3 regions of the Streptomyces mirabilis genome follow, and region 1 is predicted to be linked to each of the others. Evidence: riboswitches for the same ligand, from Rfam matches in the RefSeq annotation. Region 1 holds a riboswitch; each other region holds the start of a gene.

Evidence for each region. A riboswitch is a leader RNA that binds a small molecule or an ion and turns the genes downstream of it on or off. The one in region 1 is predicted to bind cyclic di-AMP.
Region 2: linked by a shared signal. The riboswitch ahead of SMIR_RS34020 (C40 family peptidase) and the one ahead of SMIR_RS34885 (C40 family peptidase) in region 1 are both predicted to bind cyclic di-AMP.
Region 3: linked by a shared signal. The riboswitch ahead of SMIR_RS14030 (C40 family peptidase) and the one ahead of SMIR_RS34885 (C40 family peptidase) in region 1 are both predicted to bind cyclic di-AMP.

Annotation. Positions count from the first base shown of each region.
Region 1 covers NZ_CP074102.1:7,864,580-7,872,437, forward strand. Annotated here, with positions in the region: gene SMIR_RS34885 (C40 family peptidase) at 1-1,264, opposite strand, end outside; cyclic di-AMP (ydaO/yuaA leader) riboswitch at 1,321-1,491, opposite strand; gene SMIR_RS34890 (diacylglycerol/lipid kinase family protein) at 1,607-2,968, opposite strand; gene SMIR_RS34895 (response regulator transcription factor) at 3,172-3,876, shown strand; gene SMIR_RS34900 (sensor histidine kinase) at 3,873-5,357, shown strand; gene SMIR_RS34905 (hypothetical protein) at 5,405-5,812, shown strand; gene SMIR_RS34910 (hypothetical protein) at 5,812-6,051, shown strand; gene SMIR_RS34915 (PP2C family protein-serine/threonine phosphatase) at 6,054-7,268, opposite strand; gene SMIR_RS34920 (FAD-dependent oxidoreductase) at 7,421-7,858, shown strand, end outside.
Region 2 covers NZ_CP074102.1:7,675,684-7,683,541, reverse strand. Annotated here, with positions in the region: gene SMIR_RS34030 (ATP-dependent Clp protease proteolytic subunit) at 69-725, shown strand; gene SMIR_RS34025 (hypothetical protein) at 733-1,038, shown strand; cyclic di-AMP (ydaO/yuaA leader) riboswitch at 1,416-1,570, shown strand; gene SMIR_RS34020 (C40 family peptidase) at 1,574-2,047, shown strand; gene SMIR_RS34015 (DUF6328 family protein) at 2,139-2,660, shown strand; gene SMIR_RS44990 (hypothetical protein) at 2,657-2,896, shown strand; gene SMIR_RS34005 (ATP-binding protein) at 2,905-3,363, opposite strand; gene SMIR_RS34000 (helix-turn-helix domain-containing protein) at 3,576-4,433, shown strand; gene SMIR_RS33995 (DUF397 domain-containing protein) at 4,446-4,670, shown strand; gene bioF (8-amino-7-oxononanoate synthase) at 4,627-5,787, opposite strand; gene bioB (biotin synthase BioB) at 5,974-7,179, shown strand; gene bioA (adenosylmethionine--8-amino-7-oxononanoate transaminase) at 7,172-7,858, shown strand, end outside.
Region 3 covers NZ_CP074102.1:3,206,574-3,214,431, reverse strand. Annotated here, with positions in the region: gene SMIR_RS14050 (hypothetical protein) at 1-296, opposite strand, end outside; gene SMIR_RS14045 (C40 family peptidase) at 434-1,516, opposite strand; gene SMIR_RS14040 (hypothetical protein) at 1,928-2,281, shown strand; gene SMIR_RS14035 (tellurite resistance/C4-dicarboxylate transporter family protein) at 2,361-3,335, opposite strand; gene SMIR_RS14030 (C40 family peptidase) at 3,431-4,600, opposite strand; cyclic di-AMP (ydaO/yuaA leader) riboswitch at 4,608-4,780, opposite strand; gene pcrA (DNA helicase PcrA) at 5,096-7,654, shown strand; gene SMIR_RS14020 (M23 family metallopeptidase) at 7,742-7,858, opposite strand, start outside.

The DNA.
Region 1 (7,858 bases):
TCGCCGCACCGGCGGTCGCCTGCCCGTGCACGGTGCGCGGGAGTGCGACCCCGGCGGCCCTCCAGGCGGCCTGGACGAGGCTGGCGGAGTCGTACGAGTCCGGTCCTGTCGCGCCCCAGACACACGGCTTGCCGATCTGCGTACGGGCGAAGGCAAGGGCCTTGGCGGCCTTCCCGCCGTACGCCGACTCCGCGGCGCCGACGGGGCTTACCGTGCCGGTGCCGACGGGCACACCCGCGGCCAGCGGCATCCCCACGCCGAGGGACATGTCCGCGCCGAGCGGCATCCCCGTACCCATGGACATGTCCGTGCCGAGAGGTATCCCCGCGGCCAGGGGCATCCCGGTGCCGAGGGGCATGTCCGGGCCGAGCGTCATTCCCATACCCATGGACGTGTCCGTGCCGAGAGGCATCCCCGCACCCATGGACGTGTCCGTGCCGAGAGGCATCCCCGCACCCATGGGCACGTTCGTGCCGAGCGGCATTCCGGTGCCGAGGGACATGTCCGGGCCGAGCGGGGTCGACTGCTGTCGCTGCCACTCCGCCGCTGCCTGGTTGCGAGCCTGATCCTCCGGGGTGGGCCAGACGCCCTCGGCCGGACGTGACTCGATCGCCGCGGGCCCGGGGTTCCACTGTGCGGCGTGCTTGGACACCAACTCACGAGCCAGCGCCAGTTTCCGCTGGATCTTCTCCTTGGACGTCTTCAACGCGGACTGCCCCGGCGCGGCGGGCAGCGCGGGCAGCAGGGCCGTGGCGGCCTCCTGTGCAGGTTGCGGCGCGGGCTCCGGCGCGGCCGGCAGCGCGGCGACGGCCCTGGCCGTCAACTCGGCCACGGGCCCGGCGGCCGCCTCGGCGGAGGGGCCTGCGGTCAACTCCAGAACGGGGCGGGCGGTCAACTCCCGCCCACGGTTGGTGAGCCCGTCCTCCGGCCGCTTCGCCGGGCCCGTGGGCCGCGCCTCGGCCGGGCGGTTCGGCATCCGGTCGGCCGGCAGCCTGGCCGGCGCGGACGGACCCAGCTGCGTGCGCGCCGCGTCGAACCAGGTCTTGGTGATGTCGTCGAGGGCGGGGTCGCGGCGCCTGCGCGCGGTTTCCGGCGCCGGGTTGACGCGGCCTCGGCTCCCTGTGGTCATCGCGCGGGTCCCGTTGACGAACCCGACGGCGTTCTCGGCCTGGTCGTAGAGGGAGCTGATCCGCTGCTGCACCTCCTCGCGGCTCGGACCGTCCGCGCCACTGAGGGCGGCCGTCGCGCGTGCGGAGTCGGGCATGCCAGGGAGGCTGCCGCCTCCAGGGCGCGGGGTTCGTTCCGGCGCCATGGGAGCCGTACTCCTTCCGTACTCCGCCTACCGGGTCGGCCGTCGGGTTCGGGCGGAAGATTCCGGAAGGCATGCCCTACGGCCCCTGCCCGAGAGGGCAGTTGGGCCGATTCACCCCAAGGTCGGTTGGGTCCCGGTTCCGGTTGCCGCGGGGGCATCGGATTCGGCGGAGGTCGCGCGACCCGGCGAGGTTCGCCGGAGGGAGTCGTGCGGCCTGCCGCCAACTTAGCCAATTTGTGTGCCTGGTGTGAAGATTGGAGCGCGAACTGTCCGATATGTAATTGTGACCTTCGTCTACGTGTCCCGGCCACGACCAGGATGTCGTACGACCGCCGTGCGCCCCACGGTCGCCGCGAGCGTGCGCAACCGGCGCCAGTCCAAAGGGGGTTGGACCTCCGGTACGCCGGGCCGTTCCTTGGGGACGCGGACGCGCAGGGCGCCGGGTTCGACGCGGCAGTGGACTGGGGCGGGCAGGACCAGGGCCTCGCCGTCGATGCCGGCCTCGACTTCCGCGCGGTCGGCGTCGATGACCACCTCACGGGTGGTCAGGACCGCGAGTCCGTCCGGCGCGGGGTCCAGTACGAGCGCGGCGGCCTCGGCCGCGCTGTCCACCGTGATGCCGAGGACACCGAGCAGCCCGGAGTCGAGCCGTTCGCGGCGGCCGAGACCGGCCGGATCGTTGGTCCGGTAGGGGTTGTTGCTCACCAGCACGGCCTGCGGGGCGTCGAGCGTCGTGTCGCCGGCGCGGGCGGTCAGTCGCGGCCCGCGCTGGCGGGTGAGCAGGTCGGGCAGGAGGTCCAGGATGGTGCCGATCTTGTCGTCGCGGTACGCGGGACTCTGCACGACCGCCGCGTACGCGCCGAAGGAGGCGTTGTTGACGAACGGGTGGCCGCCGGCGAAGCCGAGGTCCACGCGGAGTTCGACGCCGTCGGTGAGGGCGTCCAGGCAGGACGCCGGGTCGTCGCGGTCGAGGCCGAGGTCCATGGCGAAGTGATTGCGGGTGCCGGCGCAGACCACCAGGAACGGCAGACCGTGTTCGGCGGCGACGGCCGCGACCAGCGCCTGGGTACCGTCACCGCCGGCGACGCCCAGCAGATCCGCGCCGTCCGCGACGGCGGCCCGGGCCAGCGCGGTGACGTCCTGGTGCTTCTCCGGGTCGAGGAGCACGACCTGCGCGCCGAGCCGCTCCGCCTTCTCCCGCAGTCCGAACCTCGCCACCTTGCCGCCTCCGGAGTGCGGGTTCATGAGGAGGAAGGGGCGCCGCGGCGGTGGTGCCCTGCGTTCCTTCGGGCGCGGGGCGCGCGTCCGGTCGCCCCGCAGGGCGTACCGGCCGCTCCAGACGGCCACGGTCCACAGCGCCAGGGACACGGGGACGGCCCAGAGCAGGCCGGCCACGGCGAACAGGGTGAGCACGGCGCCGGGCGCGACGGCCGCCAGCACGGCCGCCACCCAGCGGAGCGGGCCGCGCCGGGTCAGCGCCCACCACAGCGCCGCCGCCGTGACGGCCACGCCGAGGAGCACGGCCAGGAGCAGCAGTACGCCGTCCACGCCTCCGTAAGCGAGCGGCAGCAGGACCGCCAGCGCCGCCGTGACCAGCGCGGCCCTGGCCGCCCACCGTTTCCCGTGGCCGACCCGCCCGCTCGCATCCACACCCATCGACACAGTCGTATGCAACCGCCGGGTCAGGCCCCGCGCAACCGCCGCGCTCTGCGAGGGCACACGCCAACCGGGGCCGGCCCGGGCGATTCTCACCGATCCCTTGGCCGACCCCTCGGGGCCGGGACCGTCGAGGCTGATGCACGATGGGCGGCGGCGAGCCCCGGCGGTGCGCCGGGGTGTGGCGGGGAGGGGCAGTGGTGATGAGTGGGCAGCGCGGCCGTGTTCTGGTCGTGGACGACGACGCGGCGATCCGCCGCTCGCTGGAGCGCGGACTGAGGCTCGGCGGATTCACCGTGGACCTGGCCGACGGGGGGCGGCCGGCCCTGGCGGTGGCCCGGCGGACACCGCCGGACGTGATCGTGCTGGACATCTCGATGCCCGACCTCAGCGGCATCGAGGTGTGCAGGACACTGCGGGACGAGGACAACGACGTACCCGTGCTGATGCTCTCCGCACTCGACGAGACCGCCGACCGGATCGCCGGGCTGCAGGCGGGCGGGGACGACTACCTCGTCAAGCCCTTCGCCCTGCAGGAACTGGTCCTGCGCCTGGAGGCACTGCTGCGGCGCAGGCCGCCACGGGACAGCGGCACCGTACGGGTCGGCGGGCTGCTCCTGGATCCCGCCGCCCGGGGGGTGAGCCTCGACGGGCGGCCGGTGGAACTGACCCGACGCGAGTTCGAGCTGCTCCACTTCCTCGCCCGCAACGCAGGCATCGTGCTCAGCCGGGACCAGCTCCTCGATCGCGTATGGGGCTACGACTTCGAGGTGCGCACCGACGCGGTGGACACCTTCGTCAGCTATCTGCGCCGCAAACTGGAGACGTCGGGGCGCTCCCGGATCATCCACACCGTACGAGGCGTGGGCTTCGTCCTGCGCGACGACGACCCGGGGGAGCGGCCGTGAGACTGTCCACGCGGATCGCCCTGGCCGTCGGCGCCACCGTGCCCGTACTGGTTCTGGCCACCGGCTGGCTGCTGCTGCGGCTGGTCGCCGCTGATCTGCACGACCAGCAGGACACGCATCTGCGCGAGCGCGCGGTGGCCGTAGCCAAGGACGCCCGGGGGCTGCTGCGCGCGAGCGCCGCCGACCGCTCGGCGGCGGTGGAGCAGGCCCGCGAACGCCGGCTTTTCACCTCGGCCCTGGACGTGGGCGTACGGCTGACCGGCCCCGAGGGGACCTTCACGGGCGGCCCGCAACCGGCGGCCGACGTGGCGCTGCCCGTCAGGGCTCCCGTCCCGGTCACCCTCCGTGCCGACGGCAGGAGCTGGCGGATCCTGTCGACCCGGGTGACCGGGTCGCGCCCGGGTGTGCGCGGCACCCTGTGGCTGTTCGCGTCCGACACCGCCGCCGACACCCAGGTACGCCTGGTCCGACGGCGCGCGGTGACCGTCGCCCTGCTCGCCGCACCGCTGTCCGGGCTGCTCGCCTGGGCCGTCGCCACCCGGGCGAGCACACCGCTGCGCCATCTGCAACGCCGGGCGAGCGGCCTCGACCCCCGTTCAAGTTCCACCCGCCTGGACCACACCCCGACGCGGATCGCCGAGGTCGACGACCTCGCGCGCACCCTGCAGACCGTCCTGGCCCGCTACGACGAGCAGGCGGCCAGGACCGCCGAGGCTCTGGCCACCGCCCGCTCCTTCGCCTCGGCGGCCTCGCACGAACTGCGCACCCCGTTGATGAGCATGCAGACCAACCTGGAGATCCTCACCGAGCATCCGGAACTCGCCGGACCCGACCGTGACGAAGTGCTGCACGACCTGAGCCGCGAACACGCACGCCTCCTCGGGGTCCTCGTCATGCTGCGCGACCTCGGCCGCGCAGACCTCGTCGAGGCGGACGCCTTCGGCCCGGTCGACCTCGCCGACCTCGTCGAAGCGAGCACGGAGGAACAGCGGCGACGCCATCCGCACGCACGGGTGGCCGGCCACTGCGCACCGGGGCTGCGTGTGCACGGCTGGGAGGCGGGACTGCGGAGCCTGGTGGACAACCTGCTCGTCAACGCCCTGGTCCACGGACACACGGACGGGCAGCCTCCGCAGGTCGAGGTGACCTTGCGCGCGAGCGGCGCCGACGCGCTCCTCGTCGTAGACGACCGGGGCCCGGGTATCCCGCCCGCGCTGCGCACCGAGGTCTTCGAACGTTTCCGCCGCCGACCGGACAGCCCCGGCTCCGGCCTCGGACTGACCCTGGTCGCCCAGCAGATCGCCCTGCACCGGGGCGGGATCCGGGTACTGGACCGGCCCACGGGTCCGGGCACCCGCGTCGAGGTCACCCTGCCGCTGAGCGACGGCTCCGCGGACGCGGGGGCCACGCTTCCGCTCCCGCGCAACTGGATGATCACGACCGCCGACCGGCCACAAGAATTCCACAAAGACGGCTCCTAGTTTTCCGGGCGAGAGGGCAGTCGCCCGTGAACGCGGAGGAGTTCGTCATGCCAAGCACCAGGAAGACCATGATCTCGGTCGTCTCGTTGGTCGCCGCCGGGTCGCTGTTCGGCGCCGCCGGCGCGGCCACGGCCGACGCCGCGACTCCCGCGCCGTCCGGCACCCCCACGGGCGACGGCGCGGCGGCGCTCTGCAAGCGCGCGCCGAAGATCGACCGGCGGATCGACCGGATCCTCACCCGGCTGCGCGCGGACGCTTCCCAGCGTGGCTCCATCGCCCGTCTCGAGCAGCGGGTGGCGAACGCCAAGTCCGCGGGGCACACCCAGATCGAGACCTACCTGAACGACCGGCTCACCTTCCGGCGTTCCCTGGTCCCCACCCTGGAGACCCGCCAGAAGGACCTGGCCGACGTCGAGAAGTGGTGCGGCGCCCACGACAACGGTCGTACGAACTGATGCGCGCGCGCCACACCGTGCCGGCGGTACTGGCCGCCCTGCTGTTCCTGGCCGGATGCGGCCACGGCGGGAGCGCGCAGAGTGCACAGAGCACGCAGGGCACGGGGACCGCACAGGGCACGCAGACCACTCGGCAGCCCGCACCCACTTCCTCCGCGGACCTCGGTCACCTGCGGAAACTCGTCGACGGCGCCGATTCCGCGGCGAGCGCGGCGGAGTCGGACATGGCCCGGGAGTGAGGTCAGCGTTCCGCCGACGGGGGCGGCGATCCGCCGGCGTGGAGCCGGTGGTGGCCGTCGGCGGGGCGGGTGGTGAAGTGCGGTCGATGCGGGTGATGGGAGGCGGTGCGTTCGATGATCAGGAGGGCGGCGTCGTCGCCGGGGTGGTCGCCGACGTGCGCGAGGAGGTCGTCGTGGATGTGCCGCAGCAGGGCGTCGGGGCCGGCGGCGGGAAAGGAGGCGACCCTCTCGGCGAGCGGGTAGAAGGCGCCCGACGGTGAGCGGGCTTCGATGACGCCGTCGGTGTAGAGCAGGAGGACGTCACCGGTTTCGAAGGTGAACGGGTCGGGGCGGTGGCTCGCGGCGGGCAGCTCGCACATGCCCAGCGGGGGGACGGGGTGGCGCGCGTACAGGACCGTGACCTCGCGGTCGCGCAGCAGGAGAGGCGGTGGATGACCGCAGTTGATCATCCAGGCCTCCGACCCCTCGTCGGGGATGTCCAGCACGAGCGCGGTGGTGAAGTGCTCGCCCGGGTCGTGCTCGGTGTCGGCCACGTCCTCCAGGTCGCGGCACACGCTGACCTCCAGTGCCGCCGTGAGCTCGGGCAGGCTGGCGTACCGGTGAGCGCCCTCACGGAACGATCCCAGCACCACCGAGGCCTCGCCGATGGAGGCCAGCCCCTTGCCGCGTACGTCCCCGATGATCACCCGCGTGGAGGACTGGGCGGAGCGGGCGACCGCGAACAGGTCGCCGCCGATCTGCGTCTCGTCCTCGGCGGCCAGATACAGCCAGGCCACGCGCAGGGGCCCGATCCGGCGGGGCGGCGGTCGAAGCAGGACCCGCTGCGCCGTCTCGGCCACCGACCGCGCCCGGCTCAGCTCTCGGGCGCGCCGCTCGCGTACATGGCAGACGAAGACCACCAGCGCGGAGAGCACGGTCAGGGCGATGATCTGCGCGATGTGGTTGGCGGTGGTCAGCCCGCCGTGGAACACCGCGATGAAGACCTGGGCGGCCACGGCCAGCACCCCGACCACCGCGGTCAGCCGTGGCCCGGCCAGGGAGGCGGTGAGGGCGGGGGCGATGACCAGCAACGGACCCAGGTGGACATCGGTCGGGGAGTGGAGGTCCACCACGGTGATCACTACGATCAGCGCGAGTGGGATTGCCACCAGTCCGCGGCCCGACGGCTGCTCCACGAGGCGGTCCACTGACACACGCCGGACACCCACATTTCCCATTTTGCCCCCGATTTCGAGGCCTGTGCTCCCCGGGCGGCGAGTCATAAGATCGGCTTATGGGGTCATAGATCCAGCCCGCCTACTGACTAAGGTTTGCCTTAGTTTAGGCTTCCCGACGAGCCACCCTGCCACCGTTCGAAGGGAACCTGATCATGCCTCGCCCTCTGCGGGTAGCCATTGTCGGAGCCGGCCCCGCCGGGATCTACGCTGCCGACGCGCTGCTGAAGTCCGCAGTTGCGGTCGAGCCCGGTGTGTCCATCGACCTCTTCGAACGGATGCCGGCCCCCTTCGGTCTCATCCGCTACGGCGTGGCCCCCGACCACCCCCGGATCAAGGGCATCATCACGGCCCTGCACCAGGTGCTCGACAAGCCTCAGATACGTCTCTTCGGCAATGTCGACTACCCGGGGGACATCAACCTCGACGACCTGCGCACCTTCTACGACGCCGTGATCTTCTCCACGGGGGCGACGGCCGACCGGGCCCTCGACATACCTGGCATCGGCCTCGACGGCTCGTACGGCGCCGCGGACTTCGTCTCCTGGTACGACGGCCACCCGGACGTGGCGCGGACCTGGCCGCTCGAAGCG
Region 2 (7,858 bases), 190 kb from region 1:
GAGCCGCCTTCCCGGACTCTGTACGTCCTGTACATTTTTTACAGAACCCCTCAGAGGAGGCGCGTGCCATGAATGAACCGTCCGCCCGTCATGTCCTGCCCGAGTTCACCGAGCGGACGAGCGTGGGGCACCGGACCCTGGATCCGTACTCGAAGCTGCTCGACGAGCGGATCGTGTTCCTGGGGACACCGATCGACGACACCTCGGCGAACGACGTGATGGCGCAGTTCATGCACCTCGAATACCTGGCGCCGGACCAGGACATCGCGCTGTACATCAACTCTCCCGGGGGCTCGTTCAGCGCGATGACGGCGATCTACGACACGATGCAGTTCGTCAGCTGCGACGTGGAGACCACCTGCCTGGGGCAGGCCGCGTCGGCCGCCGCCGTGCTGCTGGCCGGCGGCGCGCCGGGCAAGCGGTTCGCGCTGCCGGGGGCCCGGGTGCTGATCCACCAGCCGTCACTTGCCGAGCCGGTACAGGGACAGGCGAGCGATCTGGCCCTCCAGGCCGAGGAGTTGATGCGCACTCGGAGGCTGCTGGAGGACATGCTCGTACGGCACACGGGGCAGAGTCCTGAACAGGTCGCCGCCGACATCGAGCGGGACAAGATCCTGGACGCACAGGCCGCGTTGGCGTACGGACTGGTGGACGGGATCATCCCCAGCCGCAAGACCTCGCGCACCGCGCCCGGTGCGAGGAACGCCACACCCGACGCGAGGTGATCCGCCGATGGTGCCCGAACTGCCCCCGCTGCCCGCGCTGACGCGAGCCGAGGCCGAGTTGATCGACCGTTACCTCGACGTGGTCGACCTGCTCGGCCGCATCAACCCGGCCAGGCCCGGAGACACCTACCGCGGGCTGCGCGCCGCCCAGGCGTTGGTCGCCAAGGCCGGCGAGCTGCGGGACGCCCTCGCGCTGATGCACCAGCGCGGCGAGAGCGAGGTGCACGCGCCGACGCTGGCACAGGCCCTGCGCGTCCTCGACGGCGAGCGACGGGCGGCCCGCGTCACTCTGCCGCCCGACGCCGACAATTGACACATCCACACCCGGGCCGCCGTGCGCGCCGAGTCGACGAGGCGTCCGGCCTGGGGTTCAAACGGACCAGATGGAGTACCCCCTGATGGAGTAGTCACAGGTCCCTTCGAGGAACCCGAAAAGTTGCGCAACGCGCGTAGCGGAAAGGCGGAATGAGACGCTCCGGTGCAGGTACGAGCGTCGTAGGTGTCCCCAACATCGCCCGAACAGAGGGTCGTCCACCCGAACGGGTGAGTGGTGAGTAACCCCACAAATCGCCGATTCCGCTCGGATTTTCCGACTGCCATGCGTGAAGATCCCTTCCGACGACAAGCCCCCGCCACAGCGGCGGGGCGGTCCGGGCGGACGCCGAGTCCTGCCGCTGCCCGGATGACCGGTCGACAGAAGTGCATCGGCAGGAGTGGAGGACCCAGCAAGACGGGTCGCCGGAGAGATCCGGGCGGTCCTTGGGGTGAAGCCGCGCAAGCGGCCGGGCTACTTCGCCAGCCCGAATCCGACAGGTCATCCTTCACAGGCGGCTGACGAAGGGTTGCGCATGACTGCGCTCAATCGTGTCCCGTCGATGTGGACCCGGGCCGGTACGGCCTCGGCGCTCACTCTCGCCGCCGTGGGCGGCAGCCTTGTGGTTCCTGGCGTCGCATCCGACGCCGAAGCGGCCACCTTGGCGACGAAGGCACTTCAGGTCGCGGCTTCCAAGAAGGGCTCCCCGTACCAGTACGGTGCCGCCGGGCCACGCCGCTTCGACTGCTCCGGGCTCACGCTCTACTCGTACAAGAAGGCGGGCAAGACGCTGCCTCGTACGGCCGCGGCGCAGTACAACAAGACACACCACATCTCCGCGTCCCACCGCAAGGCCGGAGACCTGGTGTTCTTCCACTCGGGCCGGAACGTGTACCACGTCGGCATCTACGCCGGGAAGGGAAAGATCTGGCACTCCCCGAAGACCGGGGAGGTCGTGAAGCTGCAGAAGATCTGGACGAAGAGCGTCTGGTACGGCCGGGTCAGCTGACCTGCCCGAGGGGGTGCCGCCGGCCGGCACCCCCTCGGGGTCCCACCCCCCCCGGGGCGTGAAAAGTGGACGGACCGGTTACTCGTTCATCATGGCTGAACGACCTCCCCCCGAGGAACGGAACGAGACGCCCCTCGAGCGTGCCGATCGCAACTTCGGCGAGCTGCTCCAGGAGCTGCGCGTCACGCAGACCGGTGTGCAGATCCTCTTCGCGTTCCTGCTGACGCTGGCGTTCACCCCGCGCTTCCCGTCCCTCGACACGGTGCAGCGCGCCACGTACGTCACCACGCTCCTGCTGGCCGTGGTGGCCGCCGCGCTCTTCACGGCGCCGGCCGCACTGCACAGGTCGCTGTTCCGGCAGGGCGCGAAGCCGACCATCGTGCGGGTCTCCTCCGTCCTGGCCACGATCGGGATGGGCGTGCTCATGCTGGCGCTGACGGGATCGGTGCTGCTCGTCGTGGACGTGGCACTGGGACGCGCCGCCGGGATCGCCTCGGGCGCGGGCACCCTGCTCGTCTGCGTGGCACTGTGGGGCGTCCTGCCCCGCGTGGTGCAACGTACGGTCGTCAGCGCGGCAACGGCTCCGAAAGAAGCACCGGACCGAGAACCGTGAGCGCGCTCCCCGTGACCGCCTCCAGGGCACGGCCCGCACGGCCGGCGGACGCGGGTGAGCGGCTCGTGGTCCGGGCGCGCCGGACCCTCGACGCACTGGAGCAGGCCCGGCATGAACTCGCGGGCCTCGCGGGCGGCACCCTGCCGCTCGGCACCTTCCAGACGGCGGGCCGGGCCTTCCGGGCCCTGCTGCGCGGCGCCTTCGAACGCGCCGGGCAGCGCAGACACGACAACTGAGCCGCTCCTCAGGGCTCTTGTGGGCCGCCGGCCGTCACCGGCTGGGCCGGCACCGTCCAGGGCAGGTCGATGGCAACCGTCTTGCCGCCCTCGCGGGTGGGCCGGACGACGAGTCTGCCGCCGCACTCGGCGGTCAGCCAGCGGATGATCACCATGCCGCGCCCGTTGTCCTGCTGGACGGCGGCAGGCAGACGTTTCGGAAAGCGCGGATGGCTGTCGGTGACGCCGATCCGCAGGTGTTCGTCTCGGTCGAGCCTGACGTCCACGGTGAAGGTGGGCGACTGGCCGAAAGTGTGCTGGACGGCGTTGGTGGCTAGTTCTGACACGATCAGGCGTACGGTGTCCGCGACTTCCGCGTCGCACGGCAGGCCCCATTCGGCCAGCACATCGGCGACGAAATTCCGGGCCGCGGAGACCGAGGCGGGATCGCTCGGCAGAGTGACGGATGCTTCCTGGTGATCTGCCATGGCGACGTCGTCCTTTTCCCACGGGACCGGAGTCCGACACGGAGCGGATGGTTCGAGTACGGTCCCGGACTGGTGCTTCGCGCCAGACTGCCATCACGGGGCCGGTCACGGGTGCGATCCACCGAGATATGCATATATCTGTCGCTCGATGCGGTGAACTCTGCGACGGCGGAGCGTATTTGGGCGGCCCGGAAGGAGTAAGGAGTACGGCCATGCAGCACGGTCCCGCGGTGCGCCGCCGCAAGCTCGGTGCCGAACTGCGCGCGCTGCGCGCCGGTGTGGGCCTCACCAGTGGTGAGGCGGCCCGTCTCGTCGGCTGGCACCAGTCGAAGGTGAGCCGCATCGAGACCGGTATCAGTGGGGTGAAACCGGCCGACGTGGAGCGCCTGTTGGACGCCTACGCCGTCACGGAGCCCGAGTTACGGGAGCTCCTGGTCGGCCTCGCGGGCTCCGAGGGCAATGGACGCCACCACTGGTGGCACGCCTACCGCGGGGTCCTGCCGCCCGCGTACCGCGACTTCATCAGTCTGGAGTCCCAGGCCAGCGGGATGCGCACGCTGGAGACCTCGGTGGTACCCGGACTGCTCCAAACACCCGAGTACGCGCGGGAGGTGACCCGGGTCGCCGTCGGCGGCCTGGAGGACGACAAGCTCGACGCACTCGTCGAGGTGCGCCTCGCCCGGCAGGACGTCCTGCGTTCGAATCCCCCGCTGGAACTGACCGCGGTCCTGGACGAGGCCGTGTTAAAACGCGAGGTCGGCGGCCCGGAGGTGATGGCTCGGCAACTGGAGCGACTGCGGGAGGCGGCAACCCTGCCTCAAGTGCGGCTTCAGGTACTGCCGTTCGCCGCGGGAGCCCATATCGGCGTCACCGGGCCTTTCGTTATCTTCTCATTTCCGAACACAACTGATCTGGATGTGGTTGTTCTCGACCACTTGACGAGTAGCCTCTATCTCGAACGGAAAGAAGACCTTCAGGCCTACACCGAGGCCTTCAACGCCCTTCAGTTCCACGCCCTTTCACCCGAGGACTCGTTGGACTACATCGCCGGGATAGGTGACGGCGCGTAAGGAGGCACCCCCATGACTGCACTGCCTCGGTACGTACGTTCCAGTACTTCACTCCGCCACGTGCGATGGCTGCGCAGCAGCCGCAGTACGGGAATGAACAACTGCGTCGAGACGGCCCGACCCGGCCCAGGACCCTGGGCCGGACTGGTCGCGGTGCGCGATTCCAAGAACAAGGCGGGCCCCGCCCTGCTGTTCACTCCCGCCAGTTGGGAGGGCTTTGTCGCCGGACTGAGCTGATCACGCCGACGGCGTGCTCGATCTGCGCGTCGGTGAGGTCCGCGCGAGCGGTCAGCCGCAGCCGTGAGATGCCGTCCGGCACGGACGGGGGGCGGAAGCAGCCGACGGCGAGTCCCGCCTCGCGGCAGTCGGCGGCCCACCGCAGGGCCTGTTCGGGGGACGGCGCGCGCACGGAGACCACGGCGGCGTCCGGTCGTACGGCTTCCAGGCCCTCGGCGGTCAGCCGGGTGTGCAGCGCCGTCGCCACCTCACGGGCCCGGGCGGCGCGCTCCGGCTCACGGCGCAGCAGCCTGAGCGCCGCGAGGGCCGCGCCCGCCGCCGCGGGCGCGAGACCGGTGTCGAAGATGAAGGTGCGCGCCGCGTTGACCAGGTGGTCGATGACCGCGGCGGGACCCAGGACGGCGCCGCCCTGGCTGCCGAACGACTTGGAGAGCGTGGCGGTCACGACCACGTCCGGGGCACCCGCGAGCCCCGCGGCCTGCGGGGCGCCCCGGCCGCCGTCGCCCAGGACGCCCAGCCCGTGCGCGTCGTCGACGAGCAGCGCCGCGCCGTGCTCGCGGCAGGCGGTGGCGAGTGCGGCCAGCGGGGCCGCGTCGCCGTCCACCGAGAAGACCGTGTCGGACACGGCGACGGCGGGACCCTCGTGCGTGCCCAGCGCCTTGCGCACGGCTTCGGGGTCGGCGTGCGCCACGACCTGGGTCGCACCCCGGGCGAGCCGGCAGCCGTCGATGAGGGAGGCGTGGTTGCCCGCGTCCGAGACGACCAGCGAGCCGTGCGGCGCGAGCGTGGTCACGGCGGCGAGGTTGGCCGCGTAGCCGGAGGAGAGGACGAGCGCGGACTCGAAGCCGCAGAAGTCGGCAAGCTCGCGTTCGAGTTCGCCGTGAAGTTCGGTCGTGCCGGAGACGAGCCGCGAGCCGGTCGCGCCGGCGCCCCAGCGGCGGGCGGCCGCCGCGGCGGCCTCCGTGATCTCGGGGTGGCGGGCCAGCCCGAGGTAGTCGTTGCTCGCCAGATCGAGAAGGGGTGAGTCGGCGGCGCGGGGGCGCAGGGTACGGACGAGTCCGGCCTGGCGACGCTGGTACGCCTGCTCGTCGATCCACGCGAACGGCGATCCGGCCATGCTGGTGCCTCCGGGCCCTGGGAGTGGTCGTGAGGGGGTCATGAAGGTGGTCGTTTTGTAGGCAGTGCACAGACCCTAGCGGGACGACGCGGCGCCCATGATGTGGCAATACCCACACGTCGAACCGTCTCTGTTGTGCAAACTCTCCTTGGCCGCAGCGGCTCGCATACGTCAGGATCGGATCTCATGGACCTGCTGAACACGCTGGTGGACAAGGGGCTTCGGCGCGAGCTGCCGACCCGTGACGAGGCGCTGGCCGTGCTGGCCACGTCCGACGACGACGTGCTCGACGTGGTGGCCGCGGCCGGAAAAGTCCGCCGGCACTGGTTCGGCCGTCGAGTGAAACTCAACTATCTGGTCAATCTGAAGTCCGGTCTGTGCCCCGAGGACTGCTCGTACTGCTCGCAGCGCCTCGGTTCCAAGGCCGACATCCTCAAGTACACCTGGCTCAAGCCCGACCAGGCCTCGCAGGCCGCGGCGGCCGGGCTTGCCGGGGGCGCCAAGCGGGTCTGCCTGGTGGCCAGCGGCCGCGGTCCGACGGACCGTGACGTGGACCGGGTCTCCGACACCATCAAGGCGATCAAGGACCAGAACGAGAACGTCGAGGTGTGCGCCTGCCTCGGCCTGCTCTCCGACGGCCAGGCCGAGCGGCTGCGCGAGGCGGGCGCGGACGCCTACAACCACAACCTGAACACGTCCGAGGGGACGTACGGGGACATCACGACCACGCACACGTACGCCGACCGGGTGGACACGGTCCACAAGGCGCACGCGGCCGGTCTGTCGGCCTGCTCGGGTCTGATCGCGGGCATGGGTGAGTCGGACGAGGACCTCGTCGACGTCGTCTACTCGCTGCGCGAGCTCGACCCTGACTCCGTTCCGGTGAACTTCCTGATCCCCTTCGAGGGCACCCCGCTCGCCAAGGAGTGGAACCTCACCCCGCAGCGGTGCCTGCGCATCCTGGCCATGGTCCGTTTCGTCTGCCCGGACGTGGAGGTCCGCATCGCGGGCGGCCGCGAGGTCCACCTCCGGACGATGCAGCCGCTCGCCCTGAACCTGGCCAACTCGATCTTCCTCGGCGACTACCTCACCAGCGAGGGCCAGGCGGGCAGGGCCGACCTGGAGATGATCGCGGACGCCGGCTTCGAGGTGGAGGGCGCGGGCGAGGTGACCCTGCCGGAGCACCGCGTGACGGCGGGCGGAGGCTGCGGTGCCCACGCCGAGGCCGGGTGCGGCTCGCACGCGGACGCCGGGTGCGGCTCGCACGAGGGTGGCGGCGTCTGCGGTTCCGTGCAGGTGCAGGCCGAGCAGGAGCAGCCCGCCGAAGCGCGTACGGATCTCGTCGCCGTACGCCGCCGTGGTGCCGGAACGGACCTCGCCCCCAATGCCTGACCTGTCCGAGCCGTCCACGCTGCCGGTGCGGGAACTGCTTGAGCTGGACCGACGGCACGTCTGGCATCCGTACGGCCCCATGCCCGGCCGCCAGGAGCCGCTCGTCGTGGAGTCGGCGAGCGGGGTACGCCTGCGACTGGCGGACGGCTCGGGCGAACTGGTCGACGGCATGTCGTCCTGGTGGTCGGCCATCCACGGCTACAACCACCCGGTCCTCAACGACGCGGCGCGCGACCAGCTGGAGCGCATGAGCCATGTCATGTTCGGCGGGCTCACGCACGAGCCCGCCGTACGGCTGGCGAAGCGCCTGGTCGACATCACGCCCGAGGGCCTGGAGCACGTCTTCCTCGCCGACTCCGGCTCGGTGTCGGTCGAGGTCGCCGTCAAGATGTGCCTCCAGCACTGGCGCTCGCTCGGCCGGCCGGGCAAGCAGCGGCTGCTGACCTGGCGCGGCGGCTACCACGGGGACACCTGGCAGCCGATGTCGGTGTGCGACCCCGAGGGCGGGATGCACGAGCTGTGGCAGGGCGTGCTCCAGCGCCAGGTGTTCGCCGACGCCCCGCCGGTCGAGTACGAGGAGTCGTACGCCGACCATCTGCGCGAGCTGATCGGGCGGCACGCCGACGAGCTCGCCGCGGTGATCGTGGAGCCGGTCGTACAGGGCGCGGGCGGGATGCGG
Region 3 (7,858 bases), 4.7 Mb from region 1:
GCGACGGCGACGACGGTCGGGGCGAGCGCGGCCAGGCCCAGCAGGGCGAAGAGCGGGCCCAGGACGAAACCGGTGGGGTCGCGCTGCTCGAGTTGTCGCAGCGGCAGCACCAGCAGCGCCCAGCCGACGATCGCCGCGAGCGCCAGCAGCCAGAGCAGCAGCACCCGGTGCACCCCCAGGCTCCGCCGGCGCAGCTCCTCCAGCGCCCGCCCCCGGTCGGCCAGCAGCGCGGCCCGGTCCGGCCAGGTCCTGATGTGCGCGGGCGGCGGCGGAGGCGGCAGCAGAGAGCCGGGCATCAGAACCTCTCGGACGACGGAGCGTCGACGGAACGACGGTGGGACGACGGAGCGATGACGACGGAAACAGAGTCCGCGCCGACGCTACCGTGATCCACTTCTCCGTCCGCACCACACCGCGGTCGCCCCCGCGTCTTTCACGCCACTCGGGTGGCTCCCGCGAACGGCATCTCGTCGACCGGCGCCAGCCGCACGGGCGCCGACGGGTTCGGGGCGTGGATCATCTGGCCGTTGCCCACGTAGATGCCCACATGGCTGATTCCCGAGTAGAAGAACACCAGGTCACCGGGGAGGAGTTCGGACCGCGAGACCCGGCGTCCGGCGTTGATCTGCGCGTACGTCGTGCGCGGCAGCGAGATGCCCGCGGCGCGGTACGCGGCCTGGGCCAGGCCCGAGCAGTCGAAGGCGTCGGGCCCGGTGGCGCCCCAGACGTAGGGGCTGCCGAGCTTCCCGTAGGCATACGCGACGGCCTCCGCCGCACGGGAGTTGGGCGCCGCGACGGAGCCGGGCGACGACACCGGGCCGAGGTCCCGCGCGGCGGAGCGCGAGGCGCGCTGCCCGGCGCTTCCCGTACCCCCGGCCGCTCCCAGGTCCCCGAGCTGCGCGCGCTGCTCGTCGGTGAGCCGCGACAGCAGTTGCCGCGCCGTGTTCAGCTTCCCGGTGATCGTCTTCTTGGCCCGCTTCAGCTCCGCCTGACGCGACTTGAGTGAGGCCAGCTCGACATGCGCGGCCCCGCGCAGCTGCTCGATCTCCCGCAGCTGCTTGCGCACCCGGGCCACGGCCTCCGCCTGTCGGCTGCCGGCCCGCTCGGCGAACGCGGCCCCTTCCAGGTACTGGTCGGGGTTGTCGGAGAGCGCGAGTTGCAGCGCGGGGTCCAGGCCTCCGCTGCGGTACTGCGCGGCGGCGATCGAACCCAGCGCGTCCCGAGCCGTGTTGAGCCGGTCCTCCCTGCGCGCCGCCTCGTCACGCAGCGCGTTCAGCCGCTGCTCGGCCTTGTCTGCCTTGTCCTTCGCGCCGTCGTACTTCTGGGTGGCGACCTCCGCCTCCTCGTACAACTTGTCCACCTTGGCCTTCACCTGTGCCGGCGACAGCTGCGGGTCCGCGTGCCCCGTCCCGTCGAAGCCCGTCGCCGTGGCCGCTCCCGCGAGGGCGATGGTCGCGGCTGTGCGGGCCGTGTTTCCACCGAGCGAGCGCTGTCTGGGCTTTCGGTGCGCTGCCACGAGGGCCCACATCCTTCCCGGGACTTGCGTACGACCGCCGGGGACGAGCGCGGTCAGCGGGGACACGTCCGGCGGCGGCCCCACACAGGGGGAGCGGGCCGCCGCCGGACCTTTCTCGGCGGTGGTGTCCGGCTGCCGCCCCTGGCCCGGGCGGCGGTGGGGAGCCGGCCACCTGGTGGAGGACGCTAAACCTGAGAGTGATGTCCCGGTAACGTCATGTACGGAAGTGGCGCCACTGGATCGCGGGGTGACCGCATGTGACCGTGATCCCGGCCCGGCGCCGTCGACTTCACGCGGTGTGATGACCGATGGGGCGGTTCCGGGACAATCGGTGGTTCCCGGGTGGTAGTGGTCTACAGGGGGTGGGCCGGTGACAAGAGGGGTGAGGGCCGCCGATTAGGCTCCGGCTCCATGGACGTACTCATCCATCTCTTCGTCGGCCTGCACATCATCGGCATCGCCTCGCTCCTCGGCGGTTTCCTCACCCAGATGAAGGCGATGGGCCAGGGCACCGCCCGGTTCGTCCCCGCCATGCTGTACGGCGCGCTGACCATGCTGGTCACGGGCGTCGCCCTCGTCGGCCTCAACCAGGCCGACGACCACTCGGTCAACACCATCAAGATCGGCGTGAAGCTCGCCCTGCTGATCGTGATCCTCGGGCTCGTCTATGTGAAGCGGGACGACGAGAAGGTGGACAAGGGCCTGTTCGGGCTCGTAGGGCTGCTCACGACCGCGAACATCTTCATCGCGGTGCTCTGGACCTGACGGCCCCCCGAAGGCCCCCACGGACGGCTACGGCGCTTCCGGACATCTGACGGCTACGGCTCGTGCGGACGCCCGACGCCTACGGCTCCTGAGGACGCCTGACCGCTACGACCACCACCGCCAGCCACGCCGCGACCGAGATCCACAGCAGTACCTGCCCGAGCCCCCTGAGCCAGCCGACGCCGATGGCGGCCGCGACCGACAGCGCCGCCACCGCCGTCATCCCCAGCGGGAACACGGTCGCCCAGCGCAGCACGTCGTAGCGCGGGCGGGGCCACCGGGCCTCCGCCACGGCCAGCACGCAGTACGAGCCGAGGACGAGCACGAGCAGCGCCTCGGTCACCCAGCGCAGCACGCCGTTGTCGTCGTTGTTCCACAGGTAGATGTTCGCCTGGTACGCGAGGATCAGCTTCGACCCCGCCAGCGCCGAGATGGCGAGCGCGCCGGCCGCGACCCACTGGTCCCCGGCGCCCGTGGCGACCTCGCGGTAGTCGAAGTAGAACATCGCCAGCGCGTAGAGCAGGAGCCCCAGCCAGAACAGCACCAGCGCGGTGTGCGCGAGCCAGTCCGTGTGCGTCGCGGGGGCGAGCGTCGCGCCGAGCACCGCGAGCCCCTGCGTGGCCACACAGCCGAGGAACACCGCTCCGGGCATACGGGGCCGCCATTGCCGTACGACCAGGAAGAGCAGCCCGGGCCAGAGCACCGCCGACAGGGCGAGCAGGGCCTCGGCCGGCACCTCCCACCCCAGCGTGACCAGCCGCGTGCCGAGCACGGTGGTCGCCGCGACCGCGGTGAGCGCGCCCGGCGCAGCGGCCTCCGCCAGCCACCGCTCCCGTTCCCGCAGCAGCCGTACGACGAAGGCCGCGGCGAGCCCGAGCCAGCCGACGGCCGCCAGGGCCAGCACGATCCGGGACAGGATCTCGTAGCCGGTCTGCTCCAGCCCGATCGAGATGATGCCGGTGGCCAGGATCGCGGCTCCGGCGCCCGGCGGACTCTGCGCCCACCAGGTGCGCAGGCCGGTCCACCGGGGGCCGGGCGGGGAGATGGCTGACATGGGCCCGATGCTAAGGACCTTCGAGCGGGTTGGCGGCGGGCCACGCGCGCGTGGAGTCCGATGAGCCCCACGCGCGCGTGCCGGGCGCCGGGGCGTTAGGCCGGACGCACCACGCTGTGGATGATTGACTCACCGCCGTAGAAGATCGACTCCTCGCGGACGTACGCGCCCGGCTTGGGGGCGTGGATCATCATGCCGTTGCCGATGTAGAGGCCGACGTGGCTGATGTCGTCGTAGAAGAAGACGAGGTCACCGGGCTTGATATCGGCGAGCGGGACCGTCGTGCCCACGTTGACCTGGTCCCAGGTGGTACGCGGGAGATCGACGCCGGCGGCCTTCCAGGCGGCCTGGGTGAGGCCGGAGCAGTCGTAGGAGCCGGGCCCGGTCGCGCCCCAGACGTACGGCTTGCCGATCTGGGTGCGGGCGAAGGCGAGGGCCTTGTCGGCCTTGGCGGTGTACGAGGAGTCGGTGGCCGAACTCCCCGAGGTGCCCGAGGTGCCGGTGGTCCCGGAGGTCGTCTGCTGCTGGGCGGCCGCCTCCTGGGCCTTCTTCTCCGCCGCGGCCTGCTGCTGCGCCAGTTCCGCCGCCTTGCGGTCGGCCGCTTCCTGCTTCTTCTTCTCGATCGCCGCGAGCCGCGCCTTCTCCTCGGCGGTCAGCTTCGAGAGCAGGTCGCGCGCCTCGGCGAGCTTGCGCTGCACGTCGGCCTTGGACGTCTTCAGCGCACTTTGCGTCGTGGTGAGCGTCTGCAGGCTCTGGGAGGCCTCCGCGCGCTTCTTGGTGGTGGCGGCCTGCTCGGTGATGTAGTCGTCGACGGCCACCTTCTGGCGGCTGGTCAGCCGGTCCATCAGCTGGGTCTGGTCGAAGTAGTCCTGTGGATTGTCGGCCAGCAGGAGGGTCGCGGTGTCGGGGGCGGAGGCACCGGTGCGGTACTGCGCCGCGGCGAACGAACCCAGCTCCTCGCGCGCGGTGTTGAGCTTCTCGGTGCGCTGGGCCACGTCGTCGAGGAGGGAGTCGACGCGCTTGCGCTGCTGCGCGGTCTTCTCCCTCGTCGCGTTGTACTTCTCGGTCGCCGCCTCGGCCTGGTGGTAGAGGTCGTCGACCTTCTTCTCGACCTCTTCGACGCTCGGCTTGGGATCGGCCGAGGGCGCGGCGTTCGCCGTCTGGGAGAGCAGGGCCACGGAGGTGAGGGCCGCCGTGGCGAGGGCGGGGGTCCGTATACCCGCTATGCGTGTACCCGTAGGACTCCACTTGCGATGCGACGCCAAGGTGGCGACTCCTTCCGTCATCCGCCTACCGAGTTAGCTGTCGGGTTCGGGCGGGTGATTCCGGAAGGTTTGCCCTACGGTCCTTGTCCCAGCGGACAGTTGGACCGATTCACCCCAAGGTCGGTTGGGTCCCCGGCTCCGGCTGCCGCGTGGGCGCACCGGACTCGGCGGAGGCCGCACGGCCCGGCGGTGTTCGCCGGTTGGGTCGAGCGGCCTGCCCGGCACGCTAGCCAACTCATAAGTGTTCTGTGAAGTTTGATGTGCGATATGCCCGATACATTTTCGTGACCTTGATCCTGGAGGCCATTGATCGGGACCGACTGTGGCTGACCGTAATGAAACGATCCTGAACGGTGACGGCGTCCGCGGCGGAAAGAGTGGCGGAAAGGAATCAGGCGCGGTCACGGAAAGAGATCATGCGCGATCGCGGAAAAACCGGTCGGGTTTCCAGGGTGGCCGCGGGTTGTCAGTGGGGCCGCCTAGACTCGGAGAGCGATGAGCAGCCTCTTTGATGACAGCTTTCTGGCGGACCTCCAGCCTTCCGGGGCCCACGAGGAAGAGCCCCCGCCGCCGCCCGAGGACGGGGCGCCGGAGCCGCTTCCGGACGACCTGTTCGGCGGCCGCTTCGACGTGCCCGCGAGCCGGGACGCCTACTACCGCGACGGCGCGCCCCGCCCCGCCGTGGACCCGGCGGCCCTGCTGGACGGGTTGAACGAGAACCAGCGCGCGGCCGTGGTGCACTCCGGCTCCCCGCTGCTCATCGTGGCCGGCGCGGGCTCCGGCAAGACCCGGGTGCTCACCCACCGCATCGCCCATCTGCTGGGCGAGCGTCATGTCCACCCCGGCCAGATCCTCGCGATCACCTTCACGAACAAGGCCGCGGGCGAGATGAAGGAGCGTGTCGAGCAGCTCGTCGGCCCGCGCGCGAACGCGATGTGGGTGATGACCTTCCACAGCGCGTGTGTGCGGATCCTGCGCCGCGAGAGCAAGAAGCTCGGCTTCACCTCCTCGTTCTCGATCTATGACGCCGCCGACAGCAAGCGGCTGATGGCGCTCGTCTGCCGTGACCTGGATCTCGATCCCAAGCGCTTCCCGCCCAAGTCCTTCAGCGCCAAGATCTCGAACCTGAAGAACGAGCTGATCGACGAGGAGGACTTCGCCGCCCAGGCCGCCGACGGCTTCGAGAAGACCCTCGCCCAGGCCTACGCGATGTACCAGTCGCGGCTGCGCGAGGCCAACGCGCTCGACTTCGACGACCTGATCATGACCACGGTCAACCTGCTGCGCGCCTTCCCGGACGTCGCCGAGCACTACCGGCGCCGCTTCCGCCACGTCCTGGTCGACGAGTACCAGGACACGAACCACGCGCAGTACGCCCTGGTCAGGGAGCTCGTCGGCCCGGCCGCCGGTGACCGGCCCGAGGACGCGCCGCCCGCCGAGGGCGAGCTCGGGCCCGCCGAGCTGTGCGTCGTGGGCGACGCCGACCAGTCGATCTACGCCTTCCGCGGCGCGACCATCCGCAACATCCTCCAGTTCGAGGAGGACTACCCGGACGCGACGACGATCCTGCTGGAGCAGAACTACCGCTCCACCCAGACGATCCTGTCCGCCGCCAACGCGGTCATCGAGCGCAATGAGTCCCGCCGCCCCAAGAACCTGTGGACCAACGCGGGCGCCGGTTCGAACATCACCGGCTATGTCGCCGACACCGAGCACGACGAGGCCCAGTTCGTCGCCGACGAGATAGACCGTCTCACCGACGCGGGCGAGGCCAGGGCGGGCGACGTCGCCGTCTTCTACCGGACGAACGCCCAGTCCCGTGTCTTCGAAGAGATCTTCATCCGCGTCGGCCTGCCCTACAAGGTCGTCGGCGGCGTCCGCTTCTACGAGCGCAAGGAGGTCCGGGACGTCCTCGCGTACCTGAGGGTCCTGGCCAACCCCGAGGACTCGGTCCCGATGCGCCGCATTCTGAACGTTCCCAAGCGCGGGATCGGCGAGCGCGCCGAGGCCATGATCGACGCGCTCTCGCAGCGCGAGAAGATCAGCTTCTCGCAGGCGCTGCGCCGTGTCGACGAGGCGTACGGGATGGCGGCGCGGTCGACGAACGCCGTGAAGCGGTTCAACACGCTCATGGAGGACCTCCGCACGATCGTCGAGTCCGGCGCGGGTCCGGCGACCGTCCTGGAGGCGGTGCTCGAGCGCACCGGCTACCTCGCCGAGCTGCAGGCCTCGACCGACCCGCAGGACGAGACCCGGATCGAGAACCTTCAGGAGCTCGCAGCCGTGGCCCTGGAGTTCGAGCAGGAGACCGGCGAGGGCGAAGGCGAAGGCACGGGGGCGACTGCGGGTACGGCGGATGTCGGCGCCGGTGCGGCTGCGGGTGCTGGTACGGCGTCCGGTGGGCTCTCCGCGTTCCTGGAGCGGGTCGCGCTCGTCGCCGACTCCGACCAGATCCCGGACGAGGAGGACGGCAACGGCGTCATCACCCTGATGACCCTCCACACCGCCAAGGGCCTGGAGTTCCCGGTCGTCTTCCTCACCGGCATGGAGGACGGCGTCTTCCCGCACATGCGCGCGCTGGGACAGGTCAAGGAGCTGGAGGAGGAGCGGCGCCTCGCGTACGTCGGCATCACGCGCGCGCGGGAGCGGCTGTACCTCACCCGTTCGTCCATGCGCAGCGCCTGGGGTCAGCCCTCCTACAACCCGCCGTCCCGTTTCCTGGAGGAGATCCCGGAGACGCACCTGGAGTGGAAGCGCACCGGTGCGACCGCTCCGGTGTCCTCGGGGCCCGTCTCCGGTGTGGCCGCCTCGCTGTCGTCCTCGCGTTCGCGGTCCGCGGCGTCCGGCGCCTCCGGCTTCGCGACGCGCCGCGGGATCTCGGAGAAGCAGGTGGTCTCGCTGGCGGTCGGCGACCGGGTCACCCATGACCAGTTCGGCCTGGGCACCGTGGTCGGCGTGAAGGGAACGGGCGCGAACGCGGAGGCGACGGTCGACTTCGGCGAGGCGAAGCCGAAGCGGTTGCTGCTGCGGTACGCGCCGGTGGAGAAGCTGTAGTCCTACGGGTTCTACGGGGCGGCAGCTCGGAGCCCGGCGACGGCGTTCGGTCACGTCGTCGGGTGAGTCGGGTGAGGAGCCGGTGGGTTACGTCGGGTCCAGGCCGTGGCTGCGCAGCCACGGCAGCGGGTCGATCGCCGAACCGCCCGCGGGGCGTACCTCGAAGTGCAGGTGCGGACCGGTCGAGTTGCCGGAGTTCCCGGA